DNA from 3 places in the Ruminococcus sp. B05 genome. Region 1 is predicted to be linked to each of the others. Evidence: riboswitches for the same ligand, from Rfam matches in the RefSeq annotation. Region 1 holds a riboswitch; each other region holds the start of a gene.
The links. A riboswitch is a leader RNA that binds a small molecule or an ion and turns the genes downstream of it on or off. The one in region 1 is predicted to bind lysine.
Positions count from the first base shown of each region.

Region 2: it holds a riboswitch for lysine, as region 1 does, so the genes downstream of both, D8Q48_RS10130 (Na+/H+ antiporter NhaC family protein) here and dapA (4-hydroxy-tetrahydrodipicolinate synthase) in region 1, are expected to answer to the same signal.
Region 3: it holds a riboswitch for lysine, as region 1 does, so the genes downstream of both, D8Q48_RS14135 (Na+/H+ antiporter NhaC family protein) here and dapA (4-hydroxy-tetrahydrodipicolinate synthase) in region 1, are expected to answer to the same signal.

Region 1 covers NZ_RBZR01000002.1:216,236-224,722, forward strand. Annotated here, with positions in the region: gene D8Q48_RS04010 (glycosyl hydrolase) at 1-2,645, opposite strand, end outside; gene D8Q48_RS04015 (AraC family transcriptional regulator) at 2,816-3,862, opposite strand; gene D8Q48_RS04020 (MATE family efflux transporter) at 3,920-5,272, opposite strand; gene D8Q48_RS04025 (membrane dipeptidase) at 5,326-6,252, opposite strand; gene dapA (4-hydroxy-tetrahydrodipicolinate synthase) at 6,368-7,252, opposite strand; lysine riboswitch at 7,396-7,570, opposite strand; gene D8Q48_RS04035 (aromatic acid exporter family protein) at 7,669-8,487, opposite strand, start outside.
Region 2 covers NZ_RBZR01000012.1:14,467-22,953, reverse strand. Annotated here, with positions in the region: gene D8Q48_RS10135 (HAD family hydrolase) at 1-380, opposite strand, end outside; gene D8Q48_RS10130 (Na+/H+ antiporter NhaC family protein) at 511-2,061, opposite strand; lysine riboswitch at 2,235-2,405, opposite strand; gene upp (uracil phosphoribosyltransferase) at 2,443-3,072, opposite strand; gene D8Q48_RS10120 (SPFH domain-containing protein) at 3,209-4,576, opposite strand; gene D8Q48_RS10115 (heparan-alpha-glucosaminide N-acetyltransferase domain-containing protein) at 4,746-5,864, opposite strand; gene D8Q48_RS10110 (RNA-binding domain-containing protein) at 6,124-7,377, opposite strand; gene D8Q48_RS10105 (hypothetical protein) at 7,572-7,940, opposite strand; gene guaD (guanine deaminase) at 8,477-8,487, opposite strand, start outside.
Region 3 covers NZ_RBZR01000025.1:2,826-11,312, forward strand. Annotated here, with positions in the region: partial or broken gene D8Q48_RS14125 (hypothetical protein) at 1-93, opposite strand, end outside; gene D8Q48_RS14130 (HAD family hydrolase) at 799-1,602, opposite strand; gene D8Q48_RS14135 (Na+/H+ antiporter NhaC family protein) at 1,733-3,283, opposite strand; lysine riboswitch at 3,457-3,627, opposite strand; gene upp (uracil phosphoribosyltransferase) at 3,665-4,294, opposite strand; gene D8Q48_RS14145 (SPFH domain-containing protein) at 4,431-5,798, opposite strand; gene D8Q48_RS14150 (heparan-alpha-glucosaminide N-acetyltransferase domain-containing protein) at 5,968-7,086, opposite strand; gene D8Q48_RS14155 (RNA-binding domain-containing protein) at 7,346-8,487, opposite strand, start outside.

The DNA of each region.
Region 1 (8,487 bases):
TCATTGTAGAAAATCTTTACTTCTCCATACATTCCTGTCGGTTCGAGTGTTTCATGATTGAAATCAAATGGTGGTCTCATACCTTTTAACTGCTCTCTTGCAGGTGTTGTAGCTACTTCAATCACAATGTTATTCTTACCTGCCTGCAAAGATTCTGTGATATCCATCTGATATGGTGGGCGGATACATTTTCCAACTTCCTGTCCATTTACCACAACTTTCATTACCTCATACACATGCTCTGCGTACAGATAAGCCTCGGCTGGTGCTGTATCCAATTCAACCTCGGATTCATAGCGGATCACACCTGAGAATGTCGGATCTTTGAATGAAATCGGCTCCAGTGTTTCTACCTGTTCTGTTTCTCCAAAGTTCGGATATTCGATTGCTCTTACTTTGCCCACATTCCATGATGCAAATTCAACCTGTTTTTCACATTCATTTCTCTGCTGTGCAAATGATCTGTGTAAGTTTTCCACTACCTCTCCCTCTGTTTCGACAAGCACTGCGATTTCTCCCGGCTCTAATTCTAATGAAACTTTTGTAGCCTTCTGGTCTTTCAGGATTGTCGAATCATTTTCTACACTTCTGTACTCCTGTTTCCATGCATCATAATACTTCACTTTATATTCCAGTGGAAGTGTCACATGTCCTGTAAATTTATCCTCTGCTGATTCATTTAAGAATACAAACAGATTCTTTCCATCTTTTACATAATGACAGAAACTCAAATCTTTAAACTCTGTATCTACAGCAATGTCAAACATGTCTTTATTCTTCAACTCTGCTGAAAGGGAAGCAAGTTTCACTACTTCACAGGATGCAAGTGCTTCCAAATTGTTACCATTAACTGTTCGATCTGGCAGCTTATCTACAAAGATAACTGGGAATTCTGCATGTTCCTTTACAAATTCTACGAAATCTACTGCAATCTGCTCTGTATATGGAACAACCAATGCTTCAAACTTCATTCCGTTCATATACAATACATTGTTTTCCACTTTTCCGTTGTAATCTTTCAGATTTGTCAACATATCTCTGCTCACAATGTTGAAATCAATCTGATGCTCTAAAAGTTCTCTGCAGACTTTCTGCATTGGCATATGCTCGCCAGCCCAGTCAGCTTCACCATCGTACAAAACTGCAACGGATGCTACATGCAAACCATTACTTAGTAATTTGCACATTCTGTCTCCATATTTCATTAATTCTGCAAAATAAGGAAACTGCGGGTTATTTCCTCTTGCATAGAAATGAGGCGGACAATCAATATCTGGGTATTCTGCCATTGAAAATGCATGTGGAACCAGATAATTGATACCTTTTACCAACAGATGATCCAGTAAATATTTCATATCACGGACGCCGAATTTCCATCCGTATGCTCCGAACAGCTCACACATTGTTCTTCCTTTTTTCTTTGGATCCAATTGCCCACATGAAGCTCCCAGTTTTCCCAATGCGTAGTGGAAAAATTCCCCGTCAATATCTGTCATTTGTTTACGAGTCTGTGTCGGTGCCCCGTAAATAATCTGACCTCCAATCACATCAATACCTGCCATATCCTGCCCTGCCATTGCCCGGAAATAATGTGCAGCTCCCATACCCAGTCTGCTGTGTGTTCCATTATCCTCAACAACATGTCCGATATATTCTACTCCATGTGCTTTGCACCAGTTACCTAACTGTTCACTAAAGTTTTTCTGATATAATTTTGAGACAAAGTCCATATAATCAAAGCGAATCTGCAATTGTTTCTCTTTTTCTTCTGTCTCTTCAAATAAATATGGAAGATAGTTTACATACTTCGTACCATATTTTTCTTCCAGCATCTGCTGTAGTTCATCACTCCATGGCAATGGCATCTTTGGCTTTCCTAGTTTTGCATCAAAGCAGACTTCTTTGATATTTCCAAACTGTGGTTCATCTGAAAAGAACCCTGCGATTGTCTTGCCAAATTCCTCTTTATATTGTTTATAATGTGGCTCATAAACTGCCTCTATCTGTGTGCTTGCAGATTCTCTGTCGATCATATTGATATAAGTATCATTTCCGCCATCTGTTTTTGTTTTATAAATGACATGCACGCGCCACTGTCCTTTTGGCAATTCGAAATTTACATAATTGCCTTCCACTTTATCTGTCAAATCAATCGTCTCTTCATGGAATAAATGCCCATTAGCACATCGGATTGCAACAACCGCAAGAATTTTATTGTTTGCCCGTTCTTCCATATCTACCGGATTTCCGATTTCCCAGTATCCAATTGTCGGGCGAAGCATTCTACTTACATCCAATGTCTGATATCCACCACTTCCAAATACATCTGCAACAGTTGTTGTGATATATGTTTTTTTACGCTCTGGATATTTCTCTGCTATCAAGCCATTTGCATATCCTGTCGGAAAATGTTTATCGTCCAGAATCCATATTTGCATTCCATATTTTTTTGCTTCGGCAATGACGATATCCATATCATGCCACCAGCCTTCTTTACAAAATTCATCGTGCGGGCGTGCTTCCACGCAAATTGCTTTAATCCCACACTCATGAATTTTCTCAATCTCTGTTTTCAGAATACTCTCATCTTCACCACGCATCCACAAAAAAGGGAAAATATGATTTTCTTCTACTCGATTACTCATATACTTAAACCTCCTGATTTTTAACTTTGTTTACGTCTTTATCTAGGATGAATTATACTTGAATCTATTTCGAAAAAAATGTATATATTTTCCCTTTCCAATGTAAATTTATGACCTTTTCAGTGTATATTCACGTTAATTCATGTACATTTGCGTCTAAATCTATGTTTCTATATTAACCTGTGATTTCTACGATACATATCCGGTGTCATATCATATTCTTTTTTAAATTTCTTACTAAAATGACTGTAATCAAAACAGCCGACTTCCTGACTGATTTCTGATAATGATTTATCCGTTGTACTCAACATCTCTGCTGCACATTTCATTTGCAATGAATTTACAAGTACCCCAAAAGTCTTACCTGTATACTTTTTCAGCATCCTGCTCATATAAGACTCACTATAATTAAAAAATTCTGCAACATTTTTCAATGTCACTTTATTATAATTCACAGAAATATATCCTAATACTGCAACAACATTTTCATCTGGCTTTCTATCAAGTGGCTTTGAAACCTGTGCAAGCATTTCATAATTTCGGATAATATGAATGAATAGCTGTCGCACATAAAGCTCCAAACTTTGTCTGTACGCATACCTTTTCTCTGTTATTTCCTGAAACATATGCTCGTATACCAGTTTAATCCATTCATCCTGTCCTGTCGGAAAAATAATATATGGACTGACGCTTTTTCCATATAATATATTTTCAAAAAAATCCGCAAGCAAATGTTTTTCTTTAACCATTGCCAAGAAAGATTCATCCAATTGTTTCTTACTCATCAAAATATTTAGCACAATGCTTTCGTCATCAAGTGCCGTAATCGTATGCATCGATTCTGGTGCAAGAATACATAGATCTCCTTCCTTCATTTCAAATGCCTGGTTTTCCACATAATGCGTACATTTTCCACTATATACATACGCAATCTCTACAAAGGAATGATTATGCAATATCGGATAGGAATAGCGACTATGTCTAACCATATTGATTTCAGCGTTTTCTGTTGTTTTCTCCACATCCACAACTGTAATCCCATGATGGTCCTTTGAATATTTCGTATACAGATCTTCCTCTATCTGCAATTGAGGATGCTCTTTCATAAGTTTCTGATAGGTTGCATATTGCATCGGAACTGATAATATTTCTCTATACTGACCTTGGTATAATTTTTTTAAAAATTTTTCCTGCTCTGTTAATTCTTTGAAATCCATCTGTTTATCTCCTGCAATTATGTTTATCTTCCTTCATATTTCCTTTTTCTTCTTCCTCTATGCATCATCCCTTGTCAGTTTTCGAATCCAATTTCCATAATGAGATTCTAAAAATGCCGGGACGCATTTGAAAATCTGATCTGCATTCAAACAGCATACAACAACCGCCGGTGATGCCTTTACAACAAAAGCCATGAAAAGAGATAATGGAATAACAATTCCCCATATGCTGATCAAATCCATTTTAACAACAAACATCGTATTGCCACCGCCTCTAATGATCCCATTATTAGTTGGCATCTGGTAAGACATTCCTACATAAACAACGCTTAATATAATTAGAAATGTGTTTGTCATCTCCATTGTCTCCTGCTTCAAATCATACAAGGACAAGAATGGAACACGGAGGAAGAATAACGCAATTCCGGAACATACACCAATGACAATAAACAATCTCTGTAATCTTTTCGCATAGCTTTTTACCCGTTCGATGTCTCCCACTCCGATTGCTTTTCCTATAATAATTGATGCCGTTGATGCTGCTCCGACCGCTGTGGATTTCATTAACAAAAACAAGGTCGATGCCGCACTGTTTGCTGCGATTGCTGTCGCCGTCATATGACCGAGAATTGCTGTCTGTAAGGCAGTATTCACTCCCCACAATCCTTGTGTAAATACCATTGGAGCGGTAATTTTCGTATAGTCTTTTGCTAACTGCTTATCCAGTGAAAAATAATCCGATAATCTTATCTGTAATTTCTTATCTTTCTTCTTGATATAGAAAATTAGTACAATGATTTCCATAATTCGTGCAGTCAAAGTACCGATTGCTGCTCCGACAATTCCAAGCTCCGGTGCCCCAAAATGCCCGAAAATCAATACATAGTTGATTCCGCAATTTACAAAGAATGTCATCACAGATAACTGAAATGCTATCTTCACTGTCTCGACACTTCGCATTGTTGCCAGTAGTATCTGCGTAATTGCAAAAAACAAATATGTAAATCGAATTACGTTTAAATAACTCACTCCTGCTTCAATAATCGGTCCATCTGTTGTAAATATACCAACTGCCTGATATGGGAAGAAACTCACCAGCCCAAACAATACAACTGCAATAAAAATTGCTGCATACATCGCTATAGCTGCAATCTTCTTCATCGGTCCGGTCTGCTTCTTCCCCCAATACTGACTACAGAAAATAACCAAACCATCTCCCAAAGCTAATAAGAGCTGCTGATAAACAAATTGTATCTGATTTACTGCTGCCGCCCCTGATAATGCGGTTTCACTGTATGCCCCAAGCATTACGTTATCCGCCAGATTGACGCTGATTGTAATGATATTCTGTAATACCAGTGCCACATATATGTTGAAAAAATTTTTATAAAAACCTTTTTGCTGATTCAAAATTATCCCTTCATTCCTTTTTGTTCTTTATATCTCTTTTTACACTATTCCAATCACAGATTCCTACCAATAAACGCCCTCGCATTTTCAAAAAACACTTTCTCGGTCAGTTTCTCTCCAAATCCATGCTCCAACATTGCCTTTCTCAAAACAGGCATCGACTGTACCCCTTGTATACCATCCGGGAATTCTCCGCTGCATCCGTCAAAATCTCCGCCTAACACAAGTACATCTTCGCCACCCAGATTCAGCACAGCATCCATATGTCTTATAATCGCTTCGACATCTTCTGTTCCACCGACAAAATTCCGATAGTAATTCATTCCGATCAATCCCTTTCTTCGAATCAATTCCTGAATCTGTTCTTTCTTTAGATTTCTCGGATGATTACACAATGCTCGTACATTAGAATGCGATGCTATAATTGGTTTGTCCGTCATCTGGAATAAATCTTCTCCCCCTCTATCTGATAAATGTGAAATATCCAGAACAATTCCTTGTTGTAGCAAGAATTTCACGATATCCCGTCCTCTATCCGTCAATCCTTGTGCCTGATTCATAGCCGCACCGCAGGCATATTCATTTTCATAATTCCATGATAATAGAACAAATAAGAAACCAAGTTCACGAATCCGTTCTATGTCTTCCCCCATAATTGATACATCTTCAACTGATAAAAATGCGGCAGCTTTTCCATTCTGGTGCGCATCTTCCATTTCCTTTGCCGATGTGCACAACCGAATTTTATTTTCTGCTTTTTGCAATAATTCTATTGCTTTCTCATAGCTCTTACGAAAAACACTGCTTTCCGTTCCGGGCAAAATCTCTTTTCTATTCTTCCAGATTGCAAAAATCTGCGTGTACGTATCTGCAAATTTTTCTATACGCTGTAAATCTATATCGCAAGTATTTTTTTCCAGACTTTCTCCTTCTTTGATAACCTGTGTCAATGTATCTGCATGACAATCAAAATATTTCATCTTATACTCTCCATTCTAAAATCTGAAAAAGGCAGACACATCCTGGTGCCTGCCTCGTTTTCTCACATTTCTTTTTTGATGACTCACAATATGCTGTGTCAGTCAACCTCTGTTCTTACAGAATTCCAAACTCCTGCATTGCTTTCTTCAACTGTTCTTTGTGCTGTGGCTCCAGTTCTGTCAACGGAGCTCTAAGTGGTCCGCATTCTTTACCAAGCATATTCATAGCTGCTTTTACCGGAATCGGATTCACTTCACAGAATAAGGCATCACACAGTGGAAGTGCCTTTAACTGCATCTGACATGCTTCTGCTGTACTTCCTGATAAATATTTGTAAACCATATCATGAACATATGTCGGTGCCACATTTGACAATACTGAGATTACACCGATTCCTCCTAATGAAAGAAGTGGCACAACCTGATCATCATTTCCAGAATATAAATCTACATTACCATCACATAAATGCATAATCTGTGCTACATTACCGATATCCCCAGATGCCTCTTTGATTCCGACAATATTCTCTACATTCTTTACAAGATGCGCAACTGTTGCCGGCTGGATTGAACAACCTGTACGGCTTGGTACATTATAGAGAATGATTGGAGCTTTCGCTTCCTGTGCAATAGCTGTATAATGTGCGATCAGCCCATTCTGTGTTGCCTTATTATAATATGGTGTTACTAAAAGAAGTCCGTCAGCACCTGCTTCAGACGCCTCTTTAGACAGCTGAACTGCTGTTGCTGTACAATTAGAACCTGTTCCTGCGATAACCGGGATTCTGTGGTTTACTCTCTCAATTGCAAATTTAATCACATCAAGATGTTCCTGCTCTGTCATAGTAGCAGACTCTCCTGTAGTTCCACAAATAATGATGGAATCTGTCTCGTTAGCAATCTGCTCTTCCAGAATCTCGTCTAATTTATCATAGTTTACTTCATAATTATCCTTCATCGGTGTAATAAGTGCTACACCTGCGCCTTTAAAAATTGCCACTTCTTTGTCCTCCTAAATCTTCAACATTGTTGTTACCCTGACGGATTACCTTATATTACTTTGCACGCCACTTATATATGTATATGCATCGCAACATAAAAAGAAACGGCAAGATGCGCCGTTCTAAAATATACATATTGTATATATCAGATAGCTCCCCATCCTGCGATGACAGTCGTGTCGTTCTTCACGCCACGCCCAAGTGATATAGCTCCAGGTTATTCCATATCCTTTCGGCATCTTCTCCTTTTTGATGACTTCTTCTGTCCCTGTCCATCCGACATCATACTCATAAAAAATGCAACCTCTATCTACGTTTCCTAATTAACAATAAAAGTGTAACACTGCCGCCATTTCTTGTCAAGGAAACGACGGCATATATTCATTTTCATTTTTCTTTTTTTACTGAATTCTTGTTATTTTCCTTGATTCCAGTAACGCTGTTTCTGTTTGTCATCTAAACTGTTGACAAAACGTTTTTTATATATAAGGAAGTCTTCCAAATCCATCAAAATATGATACAACATTGCCTGACTTTCAAAATCTTCTCTGGTAGTCGGAAGTTTATCTTCCTTAATATGTTGAAAAATTTCTTTTAATTTGTCCATCTGCGCTGTCGGCTCATTTCGCTCTGTTACATACTCCATCATATATAATACATATTCTGAAATAATCAATGCCTGCTGAGGCATCTTTCGGATTCTCTTCATCTCATAATGCAAGTTATGTATGGTATTGCATTGTTTCATCCGCATCTCAAAATAATTAATATAATATTCCGGATGTGACTGAAATGTATTGTCCTGATATTCATAAGCATCATCAATAAATACATGAATCTGTGATTCCAATTCACGAATTGCTGCCCAAATATCATACTGCATTTCTTTATCCGCAAGATAAGCCGCAATTGCTCCCAGTATCATCTGCATTCTATTCTCTGTATAACGCATGTTTCGCACAAGGTCTTTACGTTGTCCTGCATAATCATAAAACAGATTTAATACTACCGCTACTGTAATTCCTATTAGAACTAACATAAATTCATTAAATACAAAACTTGCTTCAAAATCTCGCTTTGCCATAAAATGCATACCTATCACTGCATTTACCGATATTGTAGCCTTCCATCCAAATTCTTCTGAGACAATTACTATTAAAAATATATAAATACCATATGCCAGCCATTCTGATTGAATCTGGGTAAATACAACCCATGCAAGCACTGATGATAC
Region 2 (8,487 bases), on a different contig from region 1:
TTTGGAGATGCGGTCTCCTTGAATCGCTCAATGCTGGAAGTACACCAATCATTGCCCTGGCCAGATAACAGACAATAATTTTTTTCTACAACGTAATCTAATATTCTTCTCTGTAAATCCTTATCAAAATATTTTTCTTTTACTAATTTTCCTTCTATCTCAACAATAGCGCCATTTGCACTAACCAGACAATCCGGAGTTATACGTCCTTGAAATTCTTCGGGAAGTGAATTATTTCGAAATGCTCTTCCACTTGCAATAACTAGTTTATATCCGTCCTTTTGCAACTGCTCAAGCGCACATAGTGTACTTTCCGGAATCTGCCATGTCTGATGACTGAAAATTGTATTATCATAATCTATAAAAAATATTGGTTTCATTCGTTTCTTCTCCCTTCGCTTGCTTTACCTAGTTTGAAGTAATTATAACGCAGATTTATATTTAGTCAAAGAAAAAGAGACTCTCGTTTTTAGGAAACACCCAAAAAGTTAGTCTCTTTTCTACTACTTTTTAATTTTCTTTATTTCTTGTATGATTTCGAATTGCAAGAAGCACCAAAATCTGCAATGCAATTCCGATTGCCAGGCAAATAACCGCATTCTGTATCACACCTGCAATTACATATGTGATACATGAAACAGCTGCAACTGTTATTGCATATGGCAACTGTGTTGATACGTGATTTACATGATTACATTGTGCTCCTGCTGAAGCCATAATTGTTGTATCTGAAATTGGCGAACAATGATCTCCACATACAGCTCCTGCCATACAAGCTGAAATGGAAATGATCATCATTGTTTCATTTGTTCCCTGAAATACAGCAACTACAATAGGAATCAATATTCCGAATGTTCCCCATGAAGTACCTGTTGCAAATGCCAGGAAGCATCCTACAAGGAATATAATTGCAGGAAGAAGATTTAATAACCCGCCTGCTGCCGAATTCATTATTGACGCTACATATTCAGCTGCACCAAGGCTATCTGTCATTGATTTTAATGTCCAGGCAAATGTAAGAATCAGGATTGCAGGAACCATAGCTTTAAATCCATCCGGAATACAAGCCATAGAATCCGAAAAACGCAGAACTTTTCTTACTGCATAAAATACAATTGTAATCACCATTGCGAAAAAGCTTCCAAGCATCAGTCCAACAGATGCATCACTTCCTGAAAATGCTTCTACAAATCCTGTTCCCGAGAAGAACCCGCCTGAATAGATCATTCCTATAACACAGCAAATAATAAGTGAAATAATTGGGAATACCAGATCAATTACCTTTCCCTTGTTATAAATAACATTTTCCTGTGCACTCTCATACGGTCTGTCATCCGTTGTATAAAGATCGCCCGCAATTGCATTATCTTCATGTTCTTTCATCGGACCATAATCTTCTTTTGCCAGAACTAAAGTCACCATCATAATAATTGTAAGGATCGCATAATAGTTATATGGAATCGCACGAATAAAGATTGAAAATCCGTCCTCTCCTTTTACAAATCCTGTTACTGCTGCTGCCCATGATGAAATCGGTGCGATAATACATATCGGCGCTGCTGTTGCATCAATTAAATATGCAAGTTTTGCACGTGACACATTGTGACTATCTGTTACCGGACGCATAACGCTTCCAACTGTCAGACAGTTAAAATAATCATCGATAAAAATTAAAACTCCAAGTGCGATTGTTGTAAGCTGTGCACCTGCCCTTGTCTTAATATGCTCTTTAGCCCAACGTCCAAATGCTGCTGAACCACCTGCTTTATTCATCATACATACCATAACACCAAGGATTATCAAAAATATCAGAATACCCATATTATAGCTGTCAGTGAGAACACCTACCACTCCATCCTGAAATACATGTAATATCGTGGCTTCCGGTTTGAATCCCGCCCAAAAAGCTCCTCCGATCAAAACTCCAACAAACAATGAACTATACACTTCTTTTGTAATAAGTGCCAATACAATCGCAATAACCGGAGGTACTAACGACCAGATTGATGCATACATTGCTGGCACATACTCTTTGGATGTGTCTGCTGCAAATACTGTCATCGAACTAAAACATAATATGCTCATTGCAACCAAGAGCAACCCGCCCATTTTTCTCTTGTTTCTCATTTTTTCTCTTTCTTCTCCTTCTTCAACCATTTTTAGACAAAGAAATGCCGCTGGCATCTCTTTGTTGGTGAGTCGCCCGCGGCATAAATAAATCAAAAAATCCATATATCCTCGATAGCTCTCCACACCTGTGACAGTCCGGAGCATATTCTGCATCCGGCCCAGGAATCATATCAGGGAAATATCATTCCTTCGGCGGCTTCTCCTTTCTCCTACTGACAGTCTTCCCTTGACTATTGCCAGACGGATACTCTTATCACCGCGCCTCTATCAAACATTTTATATAATAGCATATTTTATTTTCAAAAACTACCCCTATTTTGTACCAAAAATACGATCCCCTGCATCTCCGAGTCCTGGGCAGATGTAAGCAGCTTTATTCAGCTCTCTGTCGATATGGCCTACATACAACTGAATATTCGGATGTGCATCCATCAGACGTTTAATTCCTTCCGGAGCAGCGATAATAGCCATGAATTTAATCTTCTTACCGCCATGTTTTTTAATAAAATCAACTGCTGCAACTGCTGAACCGCCTGTAGCAAGCATCGGATCTGTAACAACGATCAAACGCTCTTCAATCGGATCCGGCAGCTTACAATAATACTCATGTGGCTCGTGTGTCTCCTCGTCACGATACAGACCAATATGTCCAATCTTTGCTGTCGGCACTAAAGCCTGAATACCATTTACCATTCCCAAACCTGCACGTAAGATCGGTACAATAGCAAATTTCTTTCCGGCAATCTGAGGTGTCATGCATGTTTCAATCGGAGTCTCAACCTCAACATCTTCAAGTGGCAGATCCTTTAATGCCTCATACCCCATCAGCATTGCAATCTCTTCTACAAGTGCACGAAATTCTGCTGTTCCTGTATTCTTATCTCTCAATCTTGAAATCTTGTGCTGGATCAGTGGGTGTGTCATCTCAATTACATTACTCATTTTCTACGTCCTCCATTGTATTCGTACCTTTTATTATAATGATTTTTATGTATTGAAACCACCCTTTTCTAATAAAAATTGTTTCCATTTTCTGCTTAACCATATGTTTTAATAGCACAAATCCCCCGCACTCTTTCTACTGAATATCAGCATCATCAAATGGATCTCCGCACTCTGGGCAGAATTTTGGCGGATTCTTCGGATCTTCAGGTTCCCAACCACATTTATCACAACGATACAATGGTGCCGCTGCCGGTTTTTTGGCGCCACATTCTGAACAGAACTTTCCTTTGTTTACTGCTCCGCACGAACATGTCCATCCCTCTTCCTGTACCGGTTTTGGGCTGCCACATTCCGAACAGAATTTTCCTGTAACTGTTGCACCACATGTACACTGCCAGCTGTCTGCTGCCGGTGCTGCCTGTGAAGGCGGAGTCTGTGCTGCTTGCGCCGCCTGTCTTTCAAGCTCTTCTCTTCGTCTTGCTTCCTCTTGCTGGGCTCCCATTGCAAATAAATTCTGGGCATTCATTCCGCCACCTGCATTCATAGCCATACCCATACCGATAAAGCCGTTCATAGCACCGCCTTCGTTGCTTGCTGCTGCTTTCATCGCATCTGCCTGAGCGCCTACCATAGTTGCCGCTGCCATTGTTGGATTCTGAAGCATTGCTGTACGCTGTGCTTGTTTGATCAACTCTGCATCTTCTTCCGGAAGTGTCACTGAACCAAGTGCAATACTTACTACCTTCAGTCCACGAAGCTCACTCCATTTTGCTGACAGTGTTTCATTCATAGCATTTTCCAGCTCTGTAGTATGATTTACAATTTGATTCGGACGCAGCTCCATATCAGAAAGCCGTCCAAATGCCGGCTGCAAAGCACTGATAAACTCTGTTTTTAACTGTCTGTCAATTTCTTCTCTCGTATACTCATTCTCCACATTACCGCACACATTTGTGTAGAACAACAACGGGTCACTGATTCGATAAGAATAAACACCTGAACATCGTACTGCTACATCAATATCCAGACCTATCTTAGAATCTACAACACGGAATGGAATCGGATTTGGCGTACCGAATTTATTATCAATCAACTCTTTTGTATTAAAATAATAAACTCGCTGATCTTTACCTGTATCGCCGCCAAATGTAAATCGTTTTCCGATTGTTTCAAATGTCTTTGAAATACTATCTCCAAGATTACCGGAGAAGATACTTGGCTCTGTGGATGTATCATATGTAAACTGTCCGGATTCTGCACATATCTCTACTACTTTTCCCTGTTCTACAATAATCATACACTGACCATCTGCCACAGCGATTCCACTACCATTTGTAATAATATTGTCATTGCCTTTTTTATTAGAAGAACGAGAACTTGTCTGCTTCTGTCCTTTCCTCACCATGACATTTTTATCCATTGCTTCACAATAGAAAAACTCTTTCCATTGATCTGCCATTGTTCCGCCTACCGCTCCTGCAACTGCTTTAATAAGTCCCATACCTATATCTCCTTCCATAGAATAATTCGCCTATTATTATCTTACACTTATAATAAGTTGAAATCCACATAATTTCACTATCACTTATGCTAGTAAGTGAATTTTGATAACAAAAAACAACTTATAGAAAATATCAATAAATAGGGTAGCATATAAAAATAATCAATTATTAGCACACTCTTTTTATCTTATTCATAATTATTAAGTATCCTTGTACAAGCAAATCAGTTACTATCAGCACTATAACCGACCATATCAAACACTCTTTTACATTAAATCCGGAAAATGCAGCGAAACCACAAATCACATAATACACACCGATATGCACTGCATATATCTTAGATATTTGTTTTGAATAATAACACAATTTGTTATATCCAAATTTCCATTTTTCTATCATCGGCATAATCCAAAATGCAATTGCAAATACAAGCATGATACTGCAAAAGCTTCCGACTACTTTTGCCAGGCCCGGCGTTCTGTACTGTTCAATCATATAGTTAAAAAATCTGTCAACTGTAGGGTGTGTCATTATGCAGCATGCAAACCATATCACTGCTATAATTCCACATATTATACCACTCTTTTTATAAAAATCTCCTTTTTCATCTTCAGGAACTCTTCTGATCACTTTTCCAAAAACATATCCTAAAAATACATAACTCAAATACGGAAAGAAACAAAAGCTTGTTTCACCTTTTCCGCCAAATGTCATATCCAAAATCCAGTTAAGTACCTGATTATCAGAAACTAACATCTTTGTAAATGGTGATACGATTCCTACTATTACAGCACTGATTACATATCCACTGATCTTTACATTTAATTTTCTATATATCGCAAGCACAAGATAACACATACCTGATATAAAAAATATATTTACAAATGTAAGTGCTGCATACATGTTTTGTGCATATAATTCTCTGCTGCCTGCGACTTCTCCTGTAATCACATTTCTAATATTGAAACTAATTAACAAAGCTGCGGCATAACATAAATTACTTAATCCCTGATACAATAACAGTCTCACACCATTTTTAACCATATCTTCTGGCTTAGAATGTCGTGTAAAAACACTTCCAAATCCCATAGTAAATAAATATAAGCAAGCACCTGTCGGCATAAACAGTGCAAACATAATTTTATGTACATTCGATTCTGCTGCTTCCACGCCTGCTATTATCTGAAATGAATGTATAAATACTATCATGATCATTAGGAAACCTTTTACCAGATCAAGTTCCCGCTGTCGACCTGTATTCACTTCTCTGTCCTGTAAAGATAACATATTTTTCACCTCTTTCACTGTTGTCCCTATTATTAGCGCATCATATTTATCATTATATGCTTATACAATCAGTTTATCATTGAGGCATCTATTGTTCAATTCTGTTTTTTATTCTTATAACACATTGGTGTCAGGCACCCATTAATTTTTAAATCACTTGCATAACAGGTGGTTTAGGATTTCTATCCAATAAAAGAAGCATGCGAAAAACTCGCTGCCGCTCAGATAGTTTCCACATGCCTCTTTAACATATAACATTCTAATTTACCCTATATTTTACCCCACGTCCTGCTCCTCTTCGTGTAATTACATTTTTATCCAGAAGGCCGTTGAGAACTCTTATTGTCTTATCTTTTCCCAAACCTGTAGCCTTCGCAAGCTCTGACCGTGTCATTTCATCCTTCTCTCTTAGTAACTTCCAAATCATCTTTTCTTCTGTTGCTAAATCTTTCATATCTGTGAAAACCGGGAGTACTACCTGAATAGAATTCGAAAACACTTTATATTTTGGTTTTTCGATTGCATCTTTATATGCGTAATTAATTCGCATGATTCCGGTTCCGAATTTCTCTATATATTTCAATCTAAAAAACACATTCCGTATAATTGGATTTCGTAATATTGAAATCTGTCCGTTTAGGTATTCTTCCTCATTAATTCCTTCCGGTAATCCACCTGGCGAATTAATTTCAATTCGATCCGAATACATGCTCACCTTTATAGAAGCTTTTACATCCCACATTCTATGGACCAAAGCATTTGCAATCGCCTCGCGAAAAGCTTTTTCTGGTATCTTATCAACTACATTTCTTTCTGTCCCTTCTATTTTCTCATACTGGTAATATCTCCGAAACATTTGAAGCATTTGCTCTAATTCGTCTAAAATAGAAATATATTCAAATACCTTTCGTTCCATAATTTCATCTATATTTTCCCCAAAACGTATTACATCAATTCCCATAAAACTATTCTTATCCGCAAGAAGTTCTGCCGCAACATTGAACCCAGTTTTATCTGAATATAACTCCAATGTCTTTAATATATCGCTATTCAGTTTTTCTATGTTCATTCCCTGTATTAGCACTTGCTCCAGTTTATTGAAAGTCAAATCTTGATTTCTTGCTGTAATTTCTTCAAACGACTGATTTTCTCCTTCCAGAACTAATCGATTATACTCCATCCTTCCAACTTCTATCGTCGCAGAATCATTTCTCTTATACGCCTTTCCCTTAAAGATATATGGTTTATAACGCCCTTCTTGTACTGTAAGACATATTGTTGAATCCGATTGAATTTGCACTGAATATTCCGGAACCGGCTTTATACTATCATTTATCTTATTTTCGAGATTTAAACAGGCATCTATAGTATTTGGAACACCCACTGTCTCTCCATTATCTTTGACACCAAAAATTATTTGTCCCCCCTCATAGTTGGCAAAAGCACTTATTGTTTTCATGTAGGTATTAGAATCTAGATTATCTTTGTATTCTAATTGTTTTCCTTCTCTCATATTTCTGTGCCTCCTTCATAATTAGGATTCTACAAGAATTCTTTTTTCTATATTATAAAATCGTCGCAATTAATTTGCAACGATTTTATTTTTCGTTGCAAATTAATTGCAACGATTCATCTTTTTGTTTTGAATTGATTCCCTCAATTGAATTAAAGTATTTCCAACAGAACTCTTTTTACTCCTATATGAAATTATTTCTTTTCAGCCTGTTCTTTAATATATTGAAATACCTTTTTATCATTCTTTGATTTTTCATGTTTTATTATGTCCATGGCTCTTTCTTCTATCAGCTCCTGCTTTCTTGTCTGAACAACAAAATAGCTCTGAGCAAACGCAATCTCTTCTTTTCTAGGATCGCCATTTTGAGCAATAAGATAACATGCATATCTGGTAAACATGTAATCCTTTACCGCTCTTTCTGCCCCACTACCTATTGGAACCATTTTCGTGACGTTGCGAAAATGGTCCGCTGGCTCTATTTCAGAAGCCTTACAAGAATCTACCGCTCTTTCAATTGCCTTATGAAAATATTCCCAGCGATCATATCCAAGAAGAGCCATCAAATCCCTTACATACTAAAATTCAACAGCTTCTTCTTGTATTATCTTTACAATTTCATCAAAAGCATTTTTCATTGCATATATTGTTTTCTTATCCATATTCCAAAACTCCTTTATCCAATTATGGAACTCTTAAAGTGTTCGAATTCGAACACTTTAAACTTCCATACGCCTTTTTATATTCCGTTCTTCAAATTATCTAAAAATTGACTAAAAATATATCACCGTTCATACGATGCAATAATTTCTTTGCGTTCCTGCTTGTTCTGTTCCTGTTGTAATTTCAACGCCTGTTGCGATTTTGTACCATATCATTTGCCATATCAACTCATCTCACTTTTAAGAGGTCTTGTCAAGTACTTCTTTGTAAAATCGCATAAATTGCATAAATAAACCTCTTGGATTTGCATTAATTAAATACTAATCCAAGAGGTAAAAAAGGTATTCTCTCGCAAGAGGCAGATTGGGGGGCTGCCTCTTGCGAGAACTCTTATCGCCGACCCCCAATCTTTAGTTGATTATAAAGAATCTCTTTTTTAATCAGCTA
Region 3 (8,487 bases), on a different contig from region 1:
ACTATCTGCAAGTTCTGCTGCTCTGCTGTATGCACCATCTTCCATCAGTTCAAGCATTTGTTCTGTCTTCAGCTTATACTCATACTTGTCCACTGTACTCACCTCGTAAACTTACTCTGTCGTTTCTTTCTCTAAATTATTTATACTCTCTTAAAATGTATCCGTTTCTTAGTGTCTCTTATTGATTTTGTAACTCAATATTTTTTATATTTATCCTACTTATAATTATCAAAGGGTAGACTCCCCGATAATCATTTCTTAGTTTACCATAAGTGCTTCACAATGTCAAAAAAATGCATCCACAATTGACATTGCAGATGCATTTTCTATTTCTTTTTCTCTATTCAATTTTTTATTATTTTATTTTCGCGTTATCTCCCGGATTATTCTTTCTATAACTGTTCAATACCTGCAGTATCCTTACTTCGATATTCCAAATACTTACTTAATTATTCCATCTATAATCGGGTATCTCGCTATTTGATCTGATTTACATCTGATGTTTCTTTACACATCTTATGAAATCCTATCTTATGTGGTATCTATGTTCAATATGTCTGCTGGATTATTGTAAAGATCTCTTATTATTGGACCTTTCATCCGCCATACCACTAACATATTGAGTTGTAATCGAACTAATATCGTCCATTGGACCTCTACCTCCTACTCTATAATATTTCCTTCTTTCGAATTGCCTATAGTTTAACACCCGAATCTTATTTTGTCAATATTTTACGTTTTTTATTTTAAATTTTCTTTCTTCGAATCAAAATTATGCTGTTTTTTCTGATAATTCATTCATCTTTTGGCTATCACTTCTCTTGCCTTGGAAACCGCATCCACAAATCCGTTCTGGTCAATATGCTTTGCAACATAATCTGCCGCTTCCTGCACCTCATCCATCGCATTTCCCATAGCAATCCCAAATCCGGCTGCCCGAATCAACTCTATGTCATTCATGCTATCCCCGATTGCAATAATATCATCCCAGGATGCATGATAATAGTCCATAACACACTCCGCACCTTTAACCTTTCCATTCTCTTTCGGAATCATATCTGCACCACCAAGCTCATCCCCCATACACAAAAGCTTTGTCTCTGGGAAATGCTCCTGTACATCAGCAATTGCTTCTTTTGTATCTGCTAAAAACATCGACGGAATCTGTTTTTCATACAACGCCTTGTATGCGTCCCCACTCTTTGGCAATAACTGCTGCTGTTTTGGAGATGCGGTCTCCTTGAATCGCTCAATGCTGGAAGTACACCAATCATTGCCCTGGCCAGATAACAGACAATAATTTTTTTCTACAACGTAATCTAATATTCTTCTCTGTAAATCCTTATCAAAATATTTTTCTTTTACTAATTTTCCTTCTATCTCAACAATAGCGCCATTTGCACTAACCAGACAATCCGGAGTTATACGTCCTTGAAATTCTTCGGGAAGTGAATTATTTCGAAATGCTCTTCCACTTGCAATAACTAGTTTATATCCGTCCTTTTGCAACTGCTCAAGCGCACATAGTGTACTTTCCGGAATCTGCCATGTCTGATGACTGAAAATTGTATTATCATAATCTATAAAAAATATTGGTTTCATTCGTTTCTTCTCCCTTCGCTTGCTTTACCTAGTTTGAAGTAATTATAACGCAGATTTATATTTAGTCAAAGAAAAAGAGACTCTCGTTTTTAGGAAACACCCAAAAAGTTAGTCTCTTTTCTACTACTTTTTAATTTTCTTTATTTCTTGTATGATTTCGAATTGCAAGAAGCACCAAAATCTGCAATGCAATTCCGATTGCCAGGCAAATAACCGCATTCTGTATCACACCTGCAATTACATATGTGATACATGAAACAGCTGCAACTGTTATTGCATATGGCAACTGTGTTGATACGTGATTTACATGATTACATTGTGCTCCTGCTGAAGCCATAATTGTTGTATCTGAAATTGGCGAACAATGATCTCCACATACAGCTCCTGCCATACAAGCTGAAATGGAAATGATCATCATTGTTTCATTTGTTCCCTGAAATACAGCAACTACAATAGGAATCAATATTCCGAATGTTCCCCATGAAGTACCTGTTGCAAATGCCAGGAAGCATCCTACAAGGAATATAATTGCAGGAAGAAGATTTAATAACCCGCCTGCTGCCGAATTCATTATTGACGCTACATATTCAGCTGCACCAAGGCTATCTGTCATTGATTTTAATGTCCAGGCAAATGTAAGAATCAGGATTGCAGGAACCATAGCTTTAAATCCATCCGGAATACAAGCCATAGAATCCGAAAAACGCAGAACTTTTCTTACTGCATAAAATACAATTGTAATCACCATTGCGAAAAAGCTTCCAAGCATCAGTCCAACAGATGCATCACTTCCTGAAAATGCTTCTACAAATCCTGTTCCCGAGAAGAACCCGCCTGAATAGATCATTCCTATAACACAGCAAATAATAAGTGAAATAATTGGGAATACCAGATCAATTACCTTTCCCTTGTTATAAATAACATTTTCCTGTGCACTCTCATACGGTCTGTCATCCGTTGTATAAAGATCGCCCGCAATTGCATTATCTTCATGTTCTTTCATCGGACCATAATCTTCTTTTGCCAGAACTAAAGTCACCATCATAATAATTGTAAGGATCGCATAATAGTTATATGGAATCGCACGAATAAAGATTGAAAATCCGTCCTCTCCTTTTACAAATCCTGTTACTGCTGCTGCCCATGATGAAATCGGTGCGATAATACATATCGGCGCTGCTGTTGCATCAATTAAATATGCAAGTTTTGCACGTGACACATTGTGACTATCTGTTACCGGACGCATAACGCTTCCAACTGTCAGACAGTTAAAATAATCATCGATAAAAATTAAAACTCCAAGTGCGATTGTTGTAAGCTGTGCACCTGCCCTTGTCTTAATATGCTCTTTAGCCCAACGTCCAAATGCTGCTGAACCACCTGCTTTATTCATCATACATACCATAACACCAAGGATTATCAAAAATATCAGAATACCCATATTATAGCTGTCAGTGAGAACACCTACCACTCCATCCTGAAATACATGTAATATCGTGGCTTCCGGTTTGAATCCCGCCCAAAAAGCTCCTCCGATCAAAACTCCAACAAACAATGAACTATACACTTCTTTTGTAATAAGTGCCAATACAATCGCAATAACCGGAGGTACTAACGACCAGATTGATGCATACATTGCTGGCACATACTCTTTGGATGTGTCTGCTGCAAATACTGTCATCGAACTAAAACATAATATGCTCATTGCAACCAAGAGCAACCCGCCCATTTTTCTCTTGTTTCTCATTTTTTCTCTTTCTTCTCCTTCTTCAACCATTTTTAGACAAAGAAATGCCGCTGGCATCTCTTTGTTGGTGAGTCGCCCGCGGCATAAATAAATCAAAAAATCCATATATCCTCGATAGCTCTCCACACCTGTGACAGTCCGGAGCATATTCTGCATCCGGCCCAGGAATCATATCAGGGAAATATCATTCCTTCGGCGGCTTCTCCTTTCTCCTACTGACAGTCTTCCCTTGACTATTGCCAGACGGATACTCTTATCACCGCGCCTCTATCAAACATTTTATATAATAGCATATTTTATTTTCAAAAACTACCCCTATTTTGTACCAAAAATACGATCCCCTGCATCTCCGAGTCCTGGGCAGATGTAAGCAGCTTTATTCAGCTCTCTGTCGATATGGCCTACATACAACTGAATATTCGGATGTGCATCCATCAGACGTTTAATTCCTTCCGGAGCAGCGATAATAGCCATGAATTTAATCTTCTTACCGCCATGTTTTTTAATAAAATCAACTGCTGCAACTGCTGAACCGCCTGTAGCAAGCATCGGATCTGTAACAACGATCAAACGCTCTTCAATCGGATCCGGCAGCTTACAATAATACTCATGTGGCTCGTGTGTCTCCTCGTCACGATACAGACCAATATGTCCAATCTTTGCTGTCGGCACTAAAGCCTGAATACCATTTACCATTCCCAAACCTGCACGTAAGATCGGTACAATAGCAAATTTCTTTCCGGCAATCTGAGGTGTCATGCATGTTTCAATCGGAGTCTCAACCTCAACATCTTCAAGTGGCAGATCCTTTAATGCCTCATACCCCATCAGCATTGCAATCTCTTCTACAAGTGCACGAAATTCTGCTGTTCCTGTATTCTTATCTCTCAATCTTGAAATCTTGTGCTGGATCAGTGGGTGTGTCATCTCAATTACATTACTCATTTTCTACGTCCTCCATTGTATTCGTACCTTTTATTATAATGATTTTTATGTATTGAAACCACCCTTTTCTAATAAAAATTGTTTCCATTTTCTGCTTAACCATATGTTTTAATAGCACAAATCCCCCGCACTCTTTCTACTGAATATCAGCATCATCAAATGGATCTCCGCACTCTGGGCAGAATTTTGGCGGATTCTTCGGATCTTCAGGTTCCCAACCACATTTATCACAACGATACAATGGTGCCGCTGCCGGTTTTTTGGCGCCACATTCTGAACAGAACTTTCCTTTGTTTACTGCTCCGCACGAACATGTCCATCCCTCTTCCTGTACCGGTTTTGGGCTGCCACATTCCGAACAGAATTTTCCTGTAACTGTTGCACCACATGTACACTGCCAGCTGTCTGCTGCCGGTGCTGCCTGTGAAGGCGGAGTCTGTGCTGCTTGCGCCGCCTGTCTTTCAAGCTCTTCTCTTCGTCTTGCTTCCTCTTGCTGGGCTCCCATTGCAAATAAATTCTGGGCATTCATTCCGCCACCTGCATTCATAGCCATACCCATACCGATAAAGCCGTTCATAGCACCGCCTTCGTTGCTTGCTGCTGCTTTCATCGCATCTGCCTGAGCGCCTACCATAGTTGCCGCTGCCATTGTTGGATTCTGAAGCATTGCTGTACGCTGTGCTTGTTTGATCAACTCTGCATCTTCTTCCGGAAGTGTCACTGAACCAAGTGCAATACTTACTACCTTCAGTCCACGAAGCTCACTCCATTTTGCTGACAGTGTTTCATTCATAGCATTTTCCAGCTCTGTAGTATGATTTACAATTTGATTCGGACGCAGCTCCATATCAGAAAGCCGTCCAAATGCCGGCTGCAAAGCACTGATAAACTCTGTTTTTAACTGTCTGTCAATTTCTTCTCTCGTATACTCATTCTCCACATTACCGCACACATTTGTGTAGAACAACAACGGGTCACTGATTCGATAAGAATAAACACCTGAACATCGTACTGCTACATCAATATCCAGACCTATCTTAGAATCTACAACACGGAATGGAATCGGATTTGGCGTACCGAATTTATTATCAATCAACTCTTTTGTATTAAAATAATAAACTCGCTGATCTTTACCTGTATCGCCGCCAAATGTAAATCGTTTTCCGATTGTTTCAAATGTCTTTGAAATACTATCTCCAAGATTACCGGAGAAGATACTTGGCTCTGTGGATGTATCATATGTAAACTGTCCGGATTCTGCACATATCTCTACTACTTTTCCCTGTTCTACAATAATCATACACTGACCATCTGCCACAGCGATTCCACTACCATTTGTAATAATATTGTCATTGCCTTTTTTATTAGAAGAACGAGAACTTGTCTGCTTCTGTCCTTTCCTCACCATGACATTTTTATCCATTGCTTCACAATAGAAAAACTCTTTCCATTGATCTGCCATTGTTCCGCCTACCGCTCCTGCAACTGCTTTAATAAGTCCCATACCTATATCTCCTTCCATAGAATAATTCGCCTATTATTATCTTACACTTATAATAAGTTGAAATCCACATAATTTCACTATCACTTATGCTAGTAAGTGAATTTTGATAACAAAAAACAACTTATAGAAAATATCAATAAATAGGGTAGCATATAAAAATAATCAATTATTAGCACACTCTTTTTATCTTATTCATAATTATTAAGTATCCTTGTACAAGCAAATCAGTTACTATCAGCACTATAACCGACCATATCAAACACTCTTTTACATTAAATCCGGAAAATGCAGCGAAACCACAAATCACATAATACACACCGATATGCACTGCATATATCTTAGATATTTGTTTTGAATAATAACACAATTTGTTATATCCAAATTTCCATTTTTCTATCATCGGCATAATCCAAAATGCAATTGCAAATACAAGCATGATACTGCAAAAGCTTCCGACTACTTTTGCCAGGCCCGGCGTTCTGTACTGTTCAATCATATAGTTAAAAAATCTGTCAACTGTAGGGTGTGTCATTATGCAGCATGCAAACCATATCACTGCTATAATTCCACATATTATACCACTCTTTTTATAAAAATCTCCTTTTTCATCTTCAGGAACTCTTCTGATCACTTTTCCAAAAACATATCCTAAAAATACATAACTCAAATACGGAAAGAAACAAAAGCTTGTTTCACCTTTTCCGCCAAATGTCATATCCAAAATCCAGTTAAGTACCTGATTATCAGAAACTAACATCTTTGTAAATGGTGATACGATTCCTACTATTACAGCACTGATTACATATCCACTGATCTTTACATTTAATTTTCTATATATCGCAAGCACAAGATAACACATACCTGATATAAAAAATATATTTACAAATGTAAGTGCTGCATACATGTTTTGTGCATATAATTCTCTGCTGCCTGCGACTTCTCCTGTAATCACATTTCTAATATTGAAACTAATTAACAAAGCTGCGGCATAACATAAATTACTTAATCCCTGATACAATAACAGTCTCACACCATTTTTAACCATATCTTCTGGCTTAGAATGTCGTGTAAAAACACTTCCAAATCCCATAGTAAATAAATATAAGCAAGCACCTGTCGGCATAAACAGTGCAAACATAATTTTATGTACATTCGATTCTGCTGCTTCCACGCCTGCTATTATCTGAAATGAATGTATAAATACTATCATGATCATTAGGAAACCTTTTACCAGATCAAGTTCCCGCTGTCGACCTGTATTCACTTCTCTGTCCTGTAAAGATAACATATTTTTCACCTCTTTCACTGTTGTCCCTATTATTAGCGCATCATATTTATCATTATATGCTTATACAATCAGTTTATCATTGAGGCATCTATTGTTCAATTCTGTTTTTTATTCTTATAACACATTGGTGTCAGGCACCCATTAATTTTTAAATCACTTGCATAACAGGTGGTTTAGGATTTCTATCCAATAAAAGAAGCATGCGAAAAACTCGCTGCCGCTCAGATAGTTTCCACATGCCTCTTTAACATATAACATTCTAATTTACCCTATATTTTACCCCACGTCCTGCTCCTCTTCGTGTAATTACATTTTTATCCAGAAGGCCGTTGAGAACTCTTATTGTCTTATCTTTTCCCAAACCTGTAGCCTTCGCAAGCTCTGACCGTGTCATTTCATCCTTCTCTCTTAGTAACTTCCAAATCATCTTTTCTTCTGTTGCTAAATCTTTCATATCTGTGAAAACCGGGAGTACTACCTGAATAGAATTCGAAAACACTTTATATTTTGGTTTTTCGATTGCATCTTTATATGCGTAATTAATTCGCATGATTCCGGTTCCGAATTTCTCTATATATTTCAATCTAAAAAACACATTCCGTATAATTGGATTTCGTAATATTGAAATCTGTCCGTTTAGGTATTCTTCCTCATTAATTCCTTCCGGTAATCCACCTGGCGAATTAATTTCAATTCGATCCGAATACATGCTCACCTTTATAGAAGCTTTTACATCCCACATTCTATGGACCAAAGCATTTGCAATCGCCTCGCGAAAAGCTTTTTCTGGTATCTTATCAACTACATTTCTTTCTGTCCCTTCTATTTTCTCATACTGGTAATATCTCCGAAACATTTGAAGCATTTGCTCTAATTCGTCTAAAATAGAAATATATTCAAATACCTTTCGTTCCATAATTTCATCTATATTTTCCCCAAAACGTATTACATCAATTCCCATAAAACTATTCTTATCCGCAAGAAGTTCTGCCGCAACATTGAACCCAGTTTTATCTGAATATAACTCCAATGTCTTTAATATATCGCTATTCAGTTTTTCTATGTTCATTCCCTGTATTAGCACTTGCTCCAGTTTATTGAAAGTCAAATCTTGATTTCTTGCTGTAATTTCTTCAAACGACTGATTTTCTCCTTCCAGAACTAATCGATTATACTCCATCCTTCCAACTTCTATCGTCGCAGAATCATTTCTCTTATACGCCTTTCCCTTAAAGATATATGGTTTATAACGCCCTTCTTGTACTGTAAGACATATTGTTGAATCCGATTGAATTTGCACTGAATATTCCGGAACCGGCTTTATACTATCATTTATCTTATTTTCGAGATTTAAACAGGCATCTATAGTATTTGGAACACCCACTGTCTCTCCATTATCTT